DNA from 2 places in the Cryobacterium sp. TMT4-31 genome. Region 2 is predicted to be linked to the other one. Evidence: predicted binding sites of a transcription regulator. Region 2 holds the regulator's gene; the other holds the start of a gene.
The links. Region 2 encodes HspR, which represses chaperone genes until heat shock. Its sites were predicted from a motif close to AAGTTGAGTCNNNNNGACTCAACTT; they were not measured.

Region 1: a site for HspR is predicted at 6,176-6,200, ahead of E3T19_RS14115 (ATP-dependent Clp protease ATP-binding subunit). Genes of this name have one in related genera too.

The regions. Positions count from the first base shown of each region.
Region 1 covers NZ_SOGI01000061.1:20,296-28,177, forward strand. Annotated here, with positions in the region: gene E3T19_RS14075 (NAD(P)-dependent alcohol dehydrogenase) at 1-766, shown strand, start outside; gene E3T19_RS14080 (DNA alkylation repair protein) at 785-1,294, opposite strand; gene E3T19_RS14085 (DinB family protein) at 1,330-1,911, shown strand; gene E3T19_RS14090 (sugar ABC transporter substrate-binding protein) at 2,015-3,016, shown strand; gene E3T19_RS14095 (ABC transporter permease) at 3,013-4,071, shown strand; gene E3T19_RS14100 (ATP-binding cassette domain-containing protein) at 4,068-4,865, shown strand; gene E3T19_RS14105 (carboxymuconolactone decarboxylase family protein) at 5,065-5,382, shown strand; gene E3T19_RS14110 (hypothetical protein) at 5,439-6,047, shown strand; gene E3T19_RS14115 (ATP-dependent Clp protease ATP-binding subunit) at 6,239-7,882, shown strand, end outside.
Region 2 covers NZ_SOGI01000008.1:103,723-111,604, reverse strand. Annotated here, with positions in the region: gene E3T19_RS01740 (aldo/keto reductase) at 1-773, shown strand, start outside; gene E3T19_RS01735 (NAD-dependent epimerase/dehydratase family protein) at 770-1,771, shown strand; gene E3T19_RS01730 (aldo/keto reductase) at 1,800-2,684, shown strand; gene E3T19_RS01725 (putative quinol monooxygenase) at 2,681-2,983, shown strand; gene E3T19_RS01720 (LysR family transcriptional regulator) at 3,000-3,923, opposite strand; gene E3T19_RS01715 (heat shock protein transcriptional repressor HspR) at 3,974-4,387, opposite strand; gene E3T19_RS01710 (DnaJ C-terminal domain-containing protein) at 4,396-5,403, opposite strand; gene E3T19_RS01705 (nucleotide exchange factor GrpE) at 5,396-6,031, opposite strand; gene dnaK (molecular chaperone DnaK) at 6,031-7,882, opposite strand, start outside.

The DNA.
Region 1 (7,882 bases), on a different contig from region 2:
GGGCATGGATGTCGCGGGTCGCGTCGAGGCCGTCGGCGCCAACGTCACCCGGTTCACACCGGGCGATGAGGTGTTCGGTGTCGGTGAGGGCTCCTTGGCCGAATACACGACCGCCCGGGCCGACAAACTCGAGCCCAAGCCGGCGGCCCTGAGCTTCGAGCAGGCCGCGGCCGTGCCGACCTCGGCCGTCACCGCCCTGCAGGCCCTCGCCCCGCTGCGGGACGCCGGCCCGGGGGAGCGGGTGCTCGTAATCGGGGCCTCCGGCGCCGTCGGCGGCTATGCCGTGCAGCTGGCCAAGACCTTCGGGGCGCACGTGACGGGCATCGCCAGCACCGCGAAGCTCGACTACGTTCTCTCGCTCGGGGCGGATGCGGCCGTCGACTACACCCGCGGGGACATCACCCGGTCGGGCGAGCGCTACGACCTCGTGCTCGAAACCGGCGGCAACCGGTCGATCTCCTCGCTGCGCAAACTGCTCGCGCCCCGCGGCACCCTGGTACTCGTCGGCGGCGAAGGCGGCGGCCGGGTGACCGGCGGTTTCGAGAGGGCCCTGCGGGCCCTGCTGCTGTCGCCGTTCGTATCCCAGAAGCTCACCGGTCTGGTCTCGGTCGTGCGTCAGGATGACCTGCACACCCTCGCGGGCCTTCTCGAGAGCGGCGCGATCAGGCCCGTCATCGATCGGGTGTATCCGCTCGCCGAGGCCGCGACAGCCATGCGCCGTCTCACCGATGGCAGCATCCGGGGCAAGGTCGTCGTCATACCCTGACGCGCGCGCTCCTGATGACTAGTACTCCTGACGCTGGGCCGCGCCGCCGCAGACGCCGAGCAGGCCGGCGGCACGGCGCAGTTCGGCGCTGGGATCCTGCGCCCACCGGTCGAGCACGATCTGCGCCCGGCTGCGCGCCGGACCGGTCAGGGCATCGACCAGCGGCCGCACCACATCCGCTGTGAGCGGGTCCAGGAGAGCGGGCAGCTGTGCGGTCCGCAGGAAACCCTCGATGCGGGTGAGGTCGGAGGCGCGCAGCATTCGCACGTGGGATTGCAGCAGCACCACGGCCGCCAGCCGGCGCTCGTAGACCGGCACCGCCCACAGTTCGGAGCTCAGGGCCGTGATCTCGTCGTGGCCAAGGCCGGGGTAGCGCCGCCCGGCATCGCGGATCGTGCCGCGTATCGCGCCGACGGATGCGCCATAGAAGGTGAGGCTGCCGCCCAGCCGGGCCCGATCGGCGTCGGCGCGCTCCCAGGAGCTCTCCCGCTGCAGGGTGGCGTCGATGAACTCGCCGGCAGCACTCATGGCTCCATTCTCGCCGATCTGCAAGGCTGGTCGGCATGACCGACGCCGACATGACCGCAGATCTCCGCCGCTACCTGCAGGAGGCCCGGGAAGCCCTGGTCTGGAAGCTCGAGGGTCTCGGCGAGTACGACATTCGCCGGCCCGTGGTGCCCACCGGCACCAACCTGCTGGGCCTGATCAAGCACATGGCCGGGGTCGAGGCCGGGTACCTCGGTGAGACCTTCGGCCGCACCTTCCCGGAAGAGCTGTCCTGGATGGGCGACGCTGCCGAGGACAACGCCGACATGTGGGCGACCCCGGATGAGTCCCGTGACGCGATCGTCGACCTGTACCGGCGGGTCTGGGCGCACTCGGAGACCACGATCACCGAGGTGCCGCTGGATGCCACCGGCCGGGTGGCCTGGTGGCCCGCCGACCGCAATGTGGTCACGCTCCACCGCATCCTGCTGCACCTGATCGCCGAAACCCACCGGCATGCCGGCCACGCCGATATCGTGCGCGAACTGATCGACGGGGCTGCCGGGCTGCGGGCCGGAAACGAGAACCTGCCGTCGGGAGAGGCCGGCTGGTGGGCCGGCTACCGGGACCGGGTGGAGCAGGCCGCCCGCACGGCCTGAGGCCGTCGGGCTGCAGCCCGACTGCGGTGTTCGCCGTTCGGACGCCTAAAGTGGACTGCGCCTGAAAAGGCCAAGCTGTTTACGCGCCCGAACCCGAAGGACGATGCCACTCGTGTCGAGAATCTCTGCCCGCCGGACCCTCCTGGGCGCGAGCGCCGGCTTCGCCCTGCTCGCCCTCACCGCCTGCACCGGCCAGCCCGTCGCCGGAGCCGGCTCGGGAGCCGGCGCAGCCCCGGCCGACGACTCCGGCCGCACGTACGCTCTCGTGGTGCACTCGGTTCCCGGCGACGCGTTCTGGGACGTCGTGAAGACCGGCGCCGAGGCCGCCGGAAACCGCTACGGCGCCACCGTCACCTACCAGGGTGACCCCGATGTGCAGAAGCAGAGCCAGCTGATCGAGACGGCGATCGCCGCCAAGGTCGACGGCATCATCGTGTCCATGGCCAACCCCGAGGGCCTGCGCGGTGCCGTCACGGCTGCCGTGGCCGCCGACATTCCCGTGATCACCATCAACTCCGGAGCCGAGGAGTCCGCCGCGCTCGGCGCCATGACCCACATCGGCCAGGGCGAGTACCTGGCCGGTCAGGGCGCCGGCCGCCAGCTCGCCGAGGCGTCGGCGAAAAAGGTCATCTGCGTCATCCACGAGGCCGGAAACGCCGGGCTCGAGGACCGCTGCCGTGGGGCCGCGGACACCCTCGCCGGCAGCCTGACCAACGTGCAGGTCGACATCGCCAACGTCGCCGAGGCCCAGAGCACCATCACGAGCGCCCTGCTGGCCGACCCCGGCATCGACGGTGTGCTCACCCTCAACTCCGCGGTGGGTGTGGCCGCCGCGCAGGCCGTGGCCGAGGCCGGCAGCGACGCCCAGATCGGTACCTTCGATGTCTCCGCCGACGTCACCAGCCTCATCATGGACGGCAGCATCCTCTTCGCCGTCGACCAGCAGCCCTACCTGCAGGGCTACCTGCCGGTGGACTTCTTCGAGCTGTTCTACACCAACGGCAACGTCGTCGGCGGCAGCCAGCCGGTCTACTCCGGGCCGGGCTTCGTGACGAAGGAGAACGCCGAGCAGGTGGCGACGTTCGCCGGCAACGGCACCCGATGACGATGCTGACCGCACCGGGCGCCGCGCCGGATGCGTCGCCGGACGAGCGCCTGACGCGCACGCATCCGATGGTGCGGCTGCTGCGTCGGCCGGAGATCGGCGCCCTCGTCGCCGCCCTGGCGATCTTCGGGTACTTCTCCGTTGCGACGACATCCTTCCTGTCGACGGCGGGCGTGGCCACCTGGCTCTACTCCGCGTCGCTGTTCGGCATCATGGCCGTCGCCGTGGCGATGCTCATGATCGGCGGCGAGTTCGACCTCTCGGCCGGAGCCATGACCGGCACCACCGGGCTGCTCGTCGGCGCGTTCACCACCCAATGGGGCATGAACCTGTGGTTCGCGATGCTGCTCGCCCTACTGATCGCCCTCGCCGTCGGCGCCTTCAACGGGTTCCTGGTCGTCAAGACCGCCATCCCCAGCTTCATCGTCACGCTGGGCACCTTCTTCATCCTGCAGGGGCTCAACCTCGCCGGCACCAAGCTCGTCACCGGCCAGGTCGCCATCCAGGGCATGACCCTGGTGCCCGGCTTCGACGCCGGCAAGGCGATCTTCGGTTCGACGATCCCGGTCTTCGGCGTCAACCTCAAGGTGTCGGTCTTCTGGTGGCTCGGCATCACCGCCGTGGCCAGTTGGCTGCTGCTGCGCACCCGGTACGGCAACTGGATCTTCGCCATCGGCGGGCAGTTGCAGAGCGCCGTGCAGACCGGCGTGCCGGTCAAGCGCACCCGCATCGGCCTGTTCATGGGCACGGCGGCGGCCGGCTGGCTGGTAGGCATGCTCTCGCTCTTCGACGTGGCCACGGTGCAAGCCACCACGGGCATCGGCCAGGAGTTCATCTACATCATCTGCGCCGTCGTCGGCGGCTGCCTGCTCACCGGCGGTTACGGGTCCGCGATCGGCGCCGCCCTCGGCGCGCTGATCTACGGCATGATCCTGCAGGGCATCGTGTTCGCCCAGTGGGACAACAACTGGCTCAAGGCCTTCCTGGGCGGGATGCTGCTGCTCGCCGTGCTCGTGAACCTCTCGGTGCGCCGCCAAGCCGGGGTACGCGCATGAGCGCCGCAGGAGCAACCCGGCCAACGCCCATCCTCGAGGTGCGCGGCATCGGCAAGGTCTACGGGTCGGTCATCGCGCTCAGCGACATCTCCACCTCGGTCGGCGCCGGTGAGGTGCTCTGCGTGCTGGGCGACAACGGCGCGGGCAAGTCGACCCTGCTCAAGGTCCTCGCCGGTGTGCACCCGCACTCCTCCGGCGAACTCCAGCTCGACGGGGCCGCGGTGCGCTTCACCGGACCGCGCCTCGCTCTCGACGCCGGTATCGCCACGGTCTACCAGGACTTGGCGATTGTGCCGCTGATGCCGGTGTGGCGCAACTTCTTCCTCGGCGCCGAACTCAGCGCCGGGATCGGCCCGTTCTCCCGCCTCCAGGTTGCCGAGATGCGCGCGATCACGCTCGCGCAGCTGGGCCGGATGGGCATCGACCTGCGTGACGTGGACCAGCCCATCGGCACCCTGTCCGGCGGCGAACGGCAATCCGTCGCCATCGCCAGGGCCATTTACTTCGGTGCCAGGGTCGTCATCCTCGACGAGCCCACCTCGGCGTTGGGCGTCAAGCAGGCCGGGGTGGTGCTGCGCTACGTGGCGCAAGCCAGGGACCACGGCCTCGGCGTGGTGTTCGTCACCCACAACCCGCACCACGCGTACCCGGTGGGGGACAGGTTCCTGGTGCTCAACCGCGGGGCCAGCCTGGGCGAGTTCGACCGGAGAGGCATCACCATCGACGAGCTGACCCGGCTGATGGCCGGCGGGGCCGAACTGGAGTCCCTGGCCCGGGAGCTCGAGCGGGACTGATCCGCCAGGCCAGCGCGGGGTCGGGCACGCCTCATCCGTTTCGGACGATTCCGGAACGGCGCTATCGGCGGGACGCGGATTGGTTGCTACCGTCTGCGGCGTGAGACCGGCGTGCCGTCGTGGTGCGCCCGTCGAACACCGAAGAATCCGGAAAACGCGAACACCAACAGGGCCCAACCCTGGAAATGGAGCGATACCCATGGCCACAGGAACAACCCCGGTGCTGGATGCGGCGGCCGAGATCAACGCTGTCTCGCTGGCCCGCACCGACCTCGATCCGCGCACGCTGATGATCGCCCGGATCGCGGCCCTGGTGGCCGTGGATGCACCGGTCGGTTCGTACCTCATGCACGTCGGACCGGCAGCGGAGGTCGGGCTGACCGCCGACGACATCGAGGACGTTCTCATCGCCGTTGCCCCGATCGTGGGCACGCCACGGTTGCTGTCATCGGCTCGCAAGATCGTCGAGGCCTTCGACCTCGCGATCCAACTCGACTCCGAGGGCGACACCCAGTAACGCCCAGAGTCCACCGCAGCCGCGTCGTGCGGCAGATCCAGTGAGGAGCACCCCCAGTGAGAAAGCCCATCGTCTTCATGGCCCTGCTGGTGCTCCTTGCCGGATGCGCGCCCGCCGACGGCACCGATCCGACACCGAGCAGTTCGTCGCCATCGGCCGCAACGGCCACCCCGTCACCCGGTCAGACGGCGTCACCTCCGACAGATGCACAGATCACCTGGGCGGGCACGGTCTGCAGCGACGTATCGACCGTGCAGACCGACGTTCAGGGGCTGGCGACGGCGGCGGTCACCGGGGGCGATTCGGTGGGTACCGCGGTGTCCAACCAGATGGATACCGTGTCGGCCTCGGTGAGCGCCCTGGTCGACACTGTGAAGTCACCCCCGGAGAATCTCGGCGACGACCCGGAGCTCCTGGCCGTGCAGGAGTCGATCGACACCGTCGATCAGTCGTTCACGACCTTGCGGGCGAGCGCCAGTGCGGTGGAGGGCACCAGCGGGGCCACCCTGGTCGATGCGCTGGCGACGCTCGTCGGTGACACCGGTACAGTGCTCTCCGACGTGGGTGCCGCCGCTCAGACCATCACCACGGCAACCCAGGACACCTCCAGCACCCTCGGCCAGGCCTTCCGAGCTGCACCCGAGTGCGCCGACCTCACCTCCTGAAACCCGGTGACCCGGCCCGTGTGTCGTGCGCCCGGTGGCAGTGACTTCGGCGTCCGCCGGACGCATTGCGAGCGCGGATTCAGGGAAATCTCAGGATGCCGCGGGAATGAAACGCGCGCCCAAACGTTGACTTGAGTCGAGGTCACTCAAGTTTTGGGTTTCCTCCTCGTTCAGATTCCCAGGAGGTTTCCTTGCCTACATACTTCGGCCCGACCGGTTCCGACAACGGTTCGTTCGACGAGTTCCTGGCCCGCTACCTGCAGGGCCAGCGCGCCGCGCAGTCCGGCCGCCCCATCGAGATCACCCGGCTCCTCAGCCGCCGCACCCACGAGATCCTCGTGCAGGCGGCCCAGTTCGCCGTCGCCCACGGTCACGCCCACGTTGACGCCCTGCACCTGCTGCGGGTGATGGTCGAACAGGAACCCGCCGCCTCGGCCATCCGCCGTGCCGGTGGTGACCCCGCCGCCATCGCGGCCGCCGCCGACCAACGCCTGCCGGAGTCCGGCGACCGTGAGTCCCAGTCCGCGCCCGGTCTGACGCCCTCGGCACAGCGCGCCCTGCTGGATGCTCACCAGGTGGCCCGCGCCTTCGGCTCCACCTACATCGACCCGGAGCACCTGTTCTTCGCCTTCGTGGTGAACCAGGACTCACCCGCCGCCCGCGTGCTCGCAGAGTCCGGCGTCACGGCCGAGTCACTGCAGGCCGGCGCCCAGCAGGCCGAGGACGACGAGGCCCAGGCCGGCAGCTCGGCCGCCGACAGCGCCTCAGACACCCCGATGCTCGACACCTACGGCATCGACCTCACCGAGCGTGCCCGCTCCGGCAAGCTCGACCCGGTGATCGGCCGCAGCGACGAGATCGAACAGACCGTTGAGATCCTCTCCCGCCGCACCAAGAACAACCCGGTGCTGATCGGCGAAGCCGGCGTGGGCAAGACCGCCGTGGTCGAGGGCCTGGCCCAGGCCATCGTCGACGGCCTGGTGCCCGAACAGCTGCGCAGCAAGCGCGTCATCGCGCTCGACCTGCCCGCCATGCTCGCCGGCACCCGCTACCGCGGCGACTTCGAAGAACGCCTGACCAAGACCATGGACGAGATCAGCGAGCGCAGCGATCAGATCATCGTCTTCATCGACGAGCTGCACACCGTGGTCGGTGCCGGCGGCGCCGGCGAGGGCGGAATGGACGCCGGCAACATCCTCAAGCCGCGCCTGGCGCGCGGTGAGCTGCACGTCGTGGGCGCCACCACCCTCAACGAATACCGCAAGGTCGAGAAGGACCCCGCCCTCGAACGGCGCTTCCAGCCCGTGCGGGTGAATGAGCCCAGCATCGACGACGCGGTGCAGATCCTCGCCGGCCTGCAGGGCCGCTACGCCGAGCACCACTCGGTGCGTTACACGGATGCCGCGATCCGCGCGGCCGTCGAAATGAGCGCCAGGTACGTTCCAGACCGGTTCCTGCCCGACAAGGCCATCGACCTGATCGACCAGGCCGGCGCCCGAGCGCGTCTAGCGCTCGGCTCGAGGGTCGACATCGAAGGCCTGCGCGAACAGCGGGCCGGCCTCGAAACGGCCAAGACCATCGCGGTCGCCGCCGAGGCCTACGAGGAGGCGTCCCGCCTGCGGGACGAGACCGAGCAGCTGGCGGAGCAGATCACCGCGGCCGAGGCCGCCCAGGATGCGTCACAGCCGGCACCGTCCGCCGTGGTCGACGAGGCCGAGATCGCCGCGATCATCGCCCGCGCCACCGGCATCCCGGCCAGCCGCCTCACCGCGGGCGACCGCGAACGCCTCGCCACGCTCGAGCACGACCTGCACCAGCGGGTCATCGGGCAGGAG
Region 2 (7,882 bases):
GCCGCTGGTTCGCGCAGGGCGGCGAGCGGCGCGAGGACACCGTGCTGGCCACCAAGGTCTACGGCACCATGTCCGACCGGCCCAATGACGGCAAGCTGTCGGCGCTCAACATCCGCCGCTCACTCGATGAGAGCCTGAAGCGCCTGCAGACCGACCACATCGACCTGTTCCAGTTTCACCACGTGGACCGTGACACCCCGTGGGATGAGATCTGGCAGGCCATGGAAACCGCCGTCGCGCAGGGCAAGGTCCTCTACGCCGGCAGCAGCAACTTCGCCGGTTGGCACATCGCCACCGCGCAGGCCGAGGCCCGCAAGCGCAACTTCAGCGGGCTGGTGAGCGAGCAGTCGCTGTACAACCTGCTCAAGCGCGACATCGAACGAGAGGTCATCCCCGCCGCCCAGGCCAACGGGATGGGAATCCTGCCCTGGTCGCCGCTGGACGGCGGCCTGCTCGGCGGTGTGCTGCGCAAGGAGCGCGACGGCAGCCGCCGGGTCTCCGGGGCCAACGCCGACAAGCTCGAGAAGAACCGCGCGGCCATCGGTGCGTACGAGGACTTCGCCGCCGAACTCGGCACCGAGCCCGGCGACCTGGGCCTGGCCTGGCTGATGCACCAGAGCGCGGTGACCGCACCGATCATCGGTCCGCGCACCATGGAGCAGCTCGAGGCCGGCCTGCGCGCCGTTGACCTGAAGCTCGACCAGGCCGCGCTCCATCGCCTCGACGAGATCTTTCCCGGCTACCGCACCGCGCCGGAAGACTACGCCTGGTGAGCGCCGGACTGAGTGTTCTCTTCATCGGCGGCACCGGGGTGATCAGCACGGCCGCGGCCGAGCTGGCCGTGGCTCGTGGCCACCGGCTGACCGTGCTCAATCGCGGCCAGTCCGCCCTGCGCAGCGTTCCCGACGCGGCTGAGGTGCTCACCGTGGACGTGCGGGACGCGGCCGCGGTCGCGGCGGCGCTCGGTGAGCGTCGTTTCGACGTGGTGGTGGACTTCGTGGCGTTCACCCCGGAGCACGTGCGCGCCGACATCGCCCAGTTCGCCGGCCGCTGCGGGCAGTACCTCTTCATCAGTTCGGCCTCGGCGTACCAGAAGCCGCCGGCCGCCCTGCCGGTGCGGGAGTCCGCTCCCCTGCACAACCCGTTCTGGGCGTACTCCCGCGACAAGGCCGCCTGCGAAGATGTGCTCATGGCGGCGCACCGGGAGCAGGGCTTCCCGGTCACCATCATCCGCCCGTCGCACACCTACGACCGAACCCAGATCGCGCTGCTCGGCGGGTGGACCGACATCCACCGGATGCGCACCGGTCAGCCGGTGGTGGTGCACGGCGACGGCACGTCGCTCTGGACCCTCACCCACAGCACCGACTTCGCCAAGGCGCTCGTGGGCCTGTTCGGCCGGTCGCAGGCCGTGGGCGACAGCTTCACCATCACCTCGAACGAGTACCTCCCCTGGGACGCCATCTACGCCGAGTACGCCCGCGCCGCCGGCGCCCCGGCGCCGCAGATCGTGCACGTGGCGAGTGACACCATGGCGGCGGCCAACCCCGAGTGGAGTGGCCCGTTGCTGGGCGACCGGTCTCACTCGGTGATCTTCGACAACAGCAAGGTCACCGCACTCGTGCCCGACTTCGTGTGCACCACCCCGGTCGCGCTCGGCTTCCGCGAGGCGATCGCCTGGTACGACGCGCATCCCGACCAGCAGGTGGTGGATGCGGCGCTGAACGCCACCCTCGACGGGCTCGTCACCGCGCACTCCACTCTTTCCTGATCCTCCGCAGCACTCGATTGGACACCCTATGAAGACCCGACTCATCGGCGACCGTCCCGTCAGCTCCATCGGCCTGGGCGGCATGCCCATGTCGATCGAGGGCCGACCCGACGAAGCCCGCTCCATCGCCACCATCCACGCCGCCCTCGAGGAGGGCGTGACCCTGTTCGACACCGCGGATGCGTACCACCTGCACGCCGACGAGGTGGGCCACAACGAGTCGCTCATCGCAAAGGCCATCGCCTTGTGGGGCGGCGACTCGTCGCGGGTGATCGTGGCCACCAAGGGCGGGCACCTGCGGCCCGGCGACGGCACCTGGTACGTCGACGGCCGACCCGAGTATCTCAAGCAGGCCGCCGAAGCCTCGCTCAAGCGCCTCGGCGGCGACGCGATCGACCTGTACCACCACCACCGGCCCGACCCCGCGGTGCCGTACGCCGACTCGATCGGCGCCATCCGGGACCTGCTCGACGCCGGCACCATCCGCCTGGCCGGTATCTCCAACGCCAACCCGGCGCAGATCCGCGAGGCCCACGACATCCTCGGCGGCCGGCTCGCCAGCGTGCAGAACCAGTACTCGCCCGCGTTCCTCAGCAGCCGGCCCGAGCTCGACCTCTGCACCGAGCTCGGCGTCGCGTTCCTGTCCTGGAGCCCGCTGGGCGGCATCAAGTCCGCCGCCGACCTGGGCACAGCCTTCGCGCCGTTCCAGCGGGTGGCGGATGCCCACGGCGTGAGCCCGCAGGTCGTCACGCTGGCCTGGCACCTGGCCGCGTCGCCCCGGGTGATTCCCATCCCCGGTGCGAGCCGACCCGAGAGCATCCGTGACTCGGTCCGCGCAGCCGACCTGACCCTGTCAGACGAGGAACTCTCCACCCTGTCGGCCGCTCTGAAGGACCCCGCGGTGACGGCATGACCGCCATCGTGCACCTCGACCTGCGCCTCGACCCGGCCGCGCTCGAGACCGTCCCGGCCCTGCTGAACGAAGTCCTCACCGCGACCCGCGCCTGGCCGGGCAACGAGGGACTCGAGGTCATCGTCGACGACGCCGACCCCGCCCACGTGATCGTCGTCGAGCACTGGGCCACCGCCGCCGACCACGACGCCTACGCCGCCTGGCGCACCACGCCGGAGGGTGTCAGTCGTCTGGGTGAGGTTCTCGCTGCTCCGCCGGTGAAGACGGTCTTCTCCGGCCGGATCCCGCTGGCCCTCTAGCCGGTCAGCCGGTCGGTCAGGCCGCCGAGCCGACAGCGTCGACGGGCTCGAGGGCGGCGGCAGCGGCGGCGACGTCTTCGAGCAGCTGCTCAAGGAACGCCGACGCGGCCGGGCTGGGCTCGTCGGCGACCGCCACGGCCACCGCCCACTCGGGCACGGTCGCCGGCAGCGGCACCGCAACGAGGTCGTCGGGCCGCTTCAGCGCGAAGCTGGTGGGCACAATGGCCACGCCCAGGTTGTAGCCCACCAGTTCGAGCAGCGGATGCACGTCGTTGACCTCCATCGCCGCCCGGTACTCGAAGCCGGCGGCGGCGAACGCCCGCCGGGCGAGCATGTGCGCGCCCCAGCCGGCCTGGAAGCCGATCAGCGGTTCGGTGCGCAGGGTCTCCAGGTCGGCCTCGGCCAGAGCCGCGACGGGGTGGTCCGGGTGGCAGAGCACCACCATCTTCTGGCTGCTCAACCGGTGCAGCCGCACTCCGGGCGGGGTGTCCCCCGTCACCACGACCAGCGCCACATCGGTGGTGCCACTGGCCACCCCCTCGATCAGCTCCACGGAACCCAGCTGGCGCAGGCGCACCTCCACCCCCTGGTTCGCGGTGCGGAAACGGGCGAGCTCGGCGGGCAGGTCCACGGAGCCCAGGCACGGTTCGGCGCCCACGGTAAGGCGTCCGCGCATGAGGCCGCGTACCGCGGCAACAGCGTTCTGGGCCGCTGCCGCGCTGGCCAGGGTGCGAAGCGCATCCGCCAGCAAAGCCTGACCGGCGGCCGTGAGCTCGACCCGGCGGGTGCTGCGGATGAACAACGAGGTGCCCAGCTCGATCTCCAGGGCCCGGATCGACGCGGACAGCCCCGACTGGGAGATGTGCAGCAGCTCGGCTGCCCGGGTGAAGTGACGTTCGTCGGCGACCGTCACGAAGTGTTCAAGCTGACGCAGTTCCATTCAGCAACCCTACAACTCAGTGCGGCAGCACCCAGAGCCTCGACGTCTCGCTACTTGTCGAGGGGGCGCCAGATCACCACTTGGTTCGAGCGGCGGGTGCGGGTGCCGGCGCGCATCGAGATGACGTCACCGGCCGAGCCGGCCGCGAAGACGCGGCGGCCCGGACGGTTGAGCAATTCGTCGGCCAGGGCCGCTTCCAGGTCCCCCACCCGGCTTTCCAGGGCCCGCACGGTGTCTTCCAGCGCGAGGATGCGCCGGATCCCCTCCAGGCTCACACCCTCGGCACCCAGATCCGCGATCTCCCGCAGCCGGGCCACATCGCGCATTGAGTAGCGGCGCGAGCGGCCCGGCGTGCGGCCGGGGCTGACGAGCCCCATCCGGTCGTACTGCCGCAGGGTCTGCGGGTGCATACCCGCCAACTCTGCGGCAGTGCTGATCACGAAGACCCGGGTGTTCTCATCCATGACCGGTGTCAGCCCTTGGCCCTGGCGAGCAGTTCGTCGCGCGGGTTCTCCTTGGGCAGCGCCTCGTTGAACGCGAGCAGCTTCTCCTCGGCGTCCTTCGACAGGTGCGACGGCACGGCCACCTGAACCTCGGCGAGCAGGTCGCCGGTGCCCTTCGGGGTGACCACACCGCGACCCTTGACCCGCAGCACCCGCCCACTGGGGGTGCCGGGCGCCACGCGCAGCTTCACCGGCGGCCCGCCCAGGGTGGGCACCTCGATGGTGGCACCGAGGGCGGCTTCAGCGAAGGTCACCGGCACGTTCACACGCAGGTTGAGTCCGTCACGTTCGAAGACCGGGTGCTTGCGCACGGTGACGGTGAGCACGATGTCACCGTTCTCGCCGCCGTCCGGGCTGGGTTGCCCCTGCCCGCGCAGCTTGATCTTCTGCCCGTCGGCCACGCCGGCGGGAATCTTGACCTTGATCGACCGACCCTCCTGCGTCTGCAGGGTGATCTGGTCGCCGTGGGTGGCCGTGATGAAGTCGACCGTGGTCGACGCGACCACGTCACGCCCCCTGGTCGGCCCGCCCGCGCCTCGGAAACCTCCGGTGGGGGTGCCGAACCGGCCACCACCACCCTGGGCGCCACGGCCGAACATTCCGCCGAGGATGTCGTCGAAGCCGGCCTGCTCGTAGGAGTAGCCCTGCTGTTGACGGGCTCCTCCACCGAACATGCCGCCGAAGACGTCGTCGAAGCCGCCCTGCTGGCCGCCCTGCCCGGGGGCGGTGAAGCGAGCTCCACCGCCCATCGCGCGCACGGCGTCGTACTCCTTGCGCTGTTCGGGGTCACCGATGACCGAGTGGGCCTCGCTGATCTCCTTGAACTTCGCCTCCGCCGCGGGGTTACCCGGGTTGGAGTCGGGGTGGTACTTGCGGGCCAGCTTGCGATATGCCTTCTTCAGGTCGGCCGCGGAGACGTCCTTCGACACCCCGAGAACCTTGTAGAAGTCCTTGTCGAACCAGTCCTGGCTAGCCATCGCTCGGTACCTGCACGACGACCTTGGCCACCCGCAACAGCGAGGACCCGAGGTAGTAGCCGGTCTCGACGACGTCGCCGACGGTTTCCACGTCGATGTCGGGCGTGGGCATCTGGAAGATGGCCTCGTGCACGGTGGGGTCGAACACGTCGCCGACGGTGCCGTACGGCTTGAGGCCGATGCGCTCGGTGCTGGCGCGCAGCTTGGCCGCGATGGTCGCGAAGGCGGTGTCGCCCTCGAGATCGCCGTGCTTCTCGGCCCGGTACAGGTCGTCGAGCACCGGCAGCAGTACCTTGACGACTTCGCCGGTGACGCGCTCGCGCTCGATCTCCCGGTTGGCCTCGGTGCGCTTACGGTAGTTGGCGTACTCCGCGGTGACCCGCTTGAGGTCGGCGAGGTGCTCGCTGGAGGGATCGGATGCCTCGAGGTCGGCCGCGTCCAGGATGTCCTGCACGGTCAGCTCGTCCTCCTCGATGCCCGCGGCGTCAGCCGCGTCGACGAACTCGGCCGGAGCGGCCGCGTCGGAGTCCGGCCCGCCCGCCGCGGGGGCGCCCGATTCGGGCGCTCCCGCAGCAGCAGCAGACTCGTCTTCGGGACGGTTCTCGTCCGGACGGTTGGCGTCGCTCATTACTTCTTCGCTTCGTCCTCGTCGTCGACAACCTCGGCGTCGACAACGTCTTCGTCGGGGTTGCCCGACTCGGCGGTGGGCTCGGCGGTCTCGGACTCGCCGGCCGCGGCATCCGCCTGGCTGGAGGCGTAGATGGCCTCGCCGAGCTTGCCCTGGCTCTCGGTGAGCTTGTCGAACGCGGTCTTCACAGCGTCGTCGTCGTCACCGGCGAGAGCGGACTTGAGGGCGTCGACGTCGGCCTGAACCTCGGTCTTGACCTCTTCGGGCAGCTTCTCGTCGTTCTCCTTGATCAGCTTCTCGATCGAGTAGGCGAGCTGCTCGGCGCCGTTGCGGGTCTCGGCGGCTTCGCGGCGGCGCTTGTCTTCTGCCGCGTGCTCTTCACCCTCGCGAACCATGCGCTCGATGTCTTCCTTGCCCAGCGCGGTGCCGCCGGTGATGGTCATCGACTGCTCCTTGCCGGTGCCCTTGTCCTTGGCGGACACGTGGACGATGCCGTTGGCGTCGAGGTCGAAGGTGACCTCGACCTGCGGGATGCCGCGCGGGGCCGGCGCGATGCCGGTGAGCTCGAAGGTGCCCAGGTTCTTGTTGTCGCGGGTGAACTCGCGCTCGCCCTGGAAGACCTGGATGGCCACGGACGGCTGGTTGTCGTCGGCCGTGGTGAAGGTCTCGCTGCGCTTGGTGGGGATGGCCGTGTTGCGCTCGATGAGGCGCGTCATGATGCCGCCCTTGGTCTCGATGCCGAGGCTCAACGGGGTGACGTCGATGAGCAGAACGTCCTTGCGCTCGCCCTTGAGGACACCGGCCTGCAGTGCGGCGCCGACGGCGACGACCTCGTCGGGGTTGACACCCTTGTTCGGGTCCTTGCCACCGGTCTCGGCCTTGACGAGCTCGTACACGGCGGGCATGCGGGTGGAGCCACCGACGAGAACGACGTGCGCGATGTCCTCGACCTTGACGCCGGCCTCACGGATGACGTCCTGGAAGGGCTTCTTGGTGCGGTCGAGCAGGTCTTCGGTCATCTTCTCGAACTGGGCGCGGGTGAGCGTCTCGTCGAGGTTGGCCGGGCCGTTCTCCGTCAGCGAGAGGTACGGCAGCTGGATGCTGGTGGACATGCTCGAGGAGAGTTCCTTCTTGGCCTGCTCCGCGGCTTCCTTGAGGCGCTGCTTGGCGATCTTGTCCTTGGAGACGTCGACGCCGGTGGAGTCCTTGAAGCGCTTGATCAGGTGATCAACGATGCGCTGGTCCCAGTCGTCGCCGCCGAGGCGGTTGTCACCGGAGGTCGAACGCACCTGGATGGTGCTGAAGTCGTCGTCCTTGCCCACCTCGAGGAGGGAGACGTCGAAGGTTCCGCCACCGAGGTCGAAGACCAGGATGAGCTCGTCTTCCTTGCCACGGTCCAGGCCGTAGGCCAGGGCGGCCGCGGTGGGCTCGTTGATGATGCGCAGCACGTTGAGGCCGGCGATCTCGCCGGCTTCCTTGGTGGCCTGGCGTTCGGCGTCGTTGAAGTACGCGGGAACGGTGATGACGGCATCCGTCACCTTGTCGCCCAGGTACTGCTCGGCGTCGCGCTTGAGCTTGGCGAGGATGCGGGCGGAGATCTCCTGCGGGGTGTACTTCTTGTCGTCGATGTCGACGGTCCAGTCGGTGCCGACGTGGCGCTTGACCGACGAAATGGTGCGGTCCACGTTGGTGACGGCCTGGCGCTTGGCGGTCTCGCCGACGAGTACCTCGCCGTCCTTGGTGAACGCGACCACGGAAGGCGTGGTGCGGAAGCCTTCAGCGTTTGCGATGACGGTGGGTTCTCCACCCTCGAGTACGGCCACCACCGAGTTGGTGGTTCCGAGGTCAATG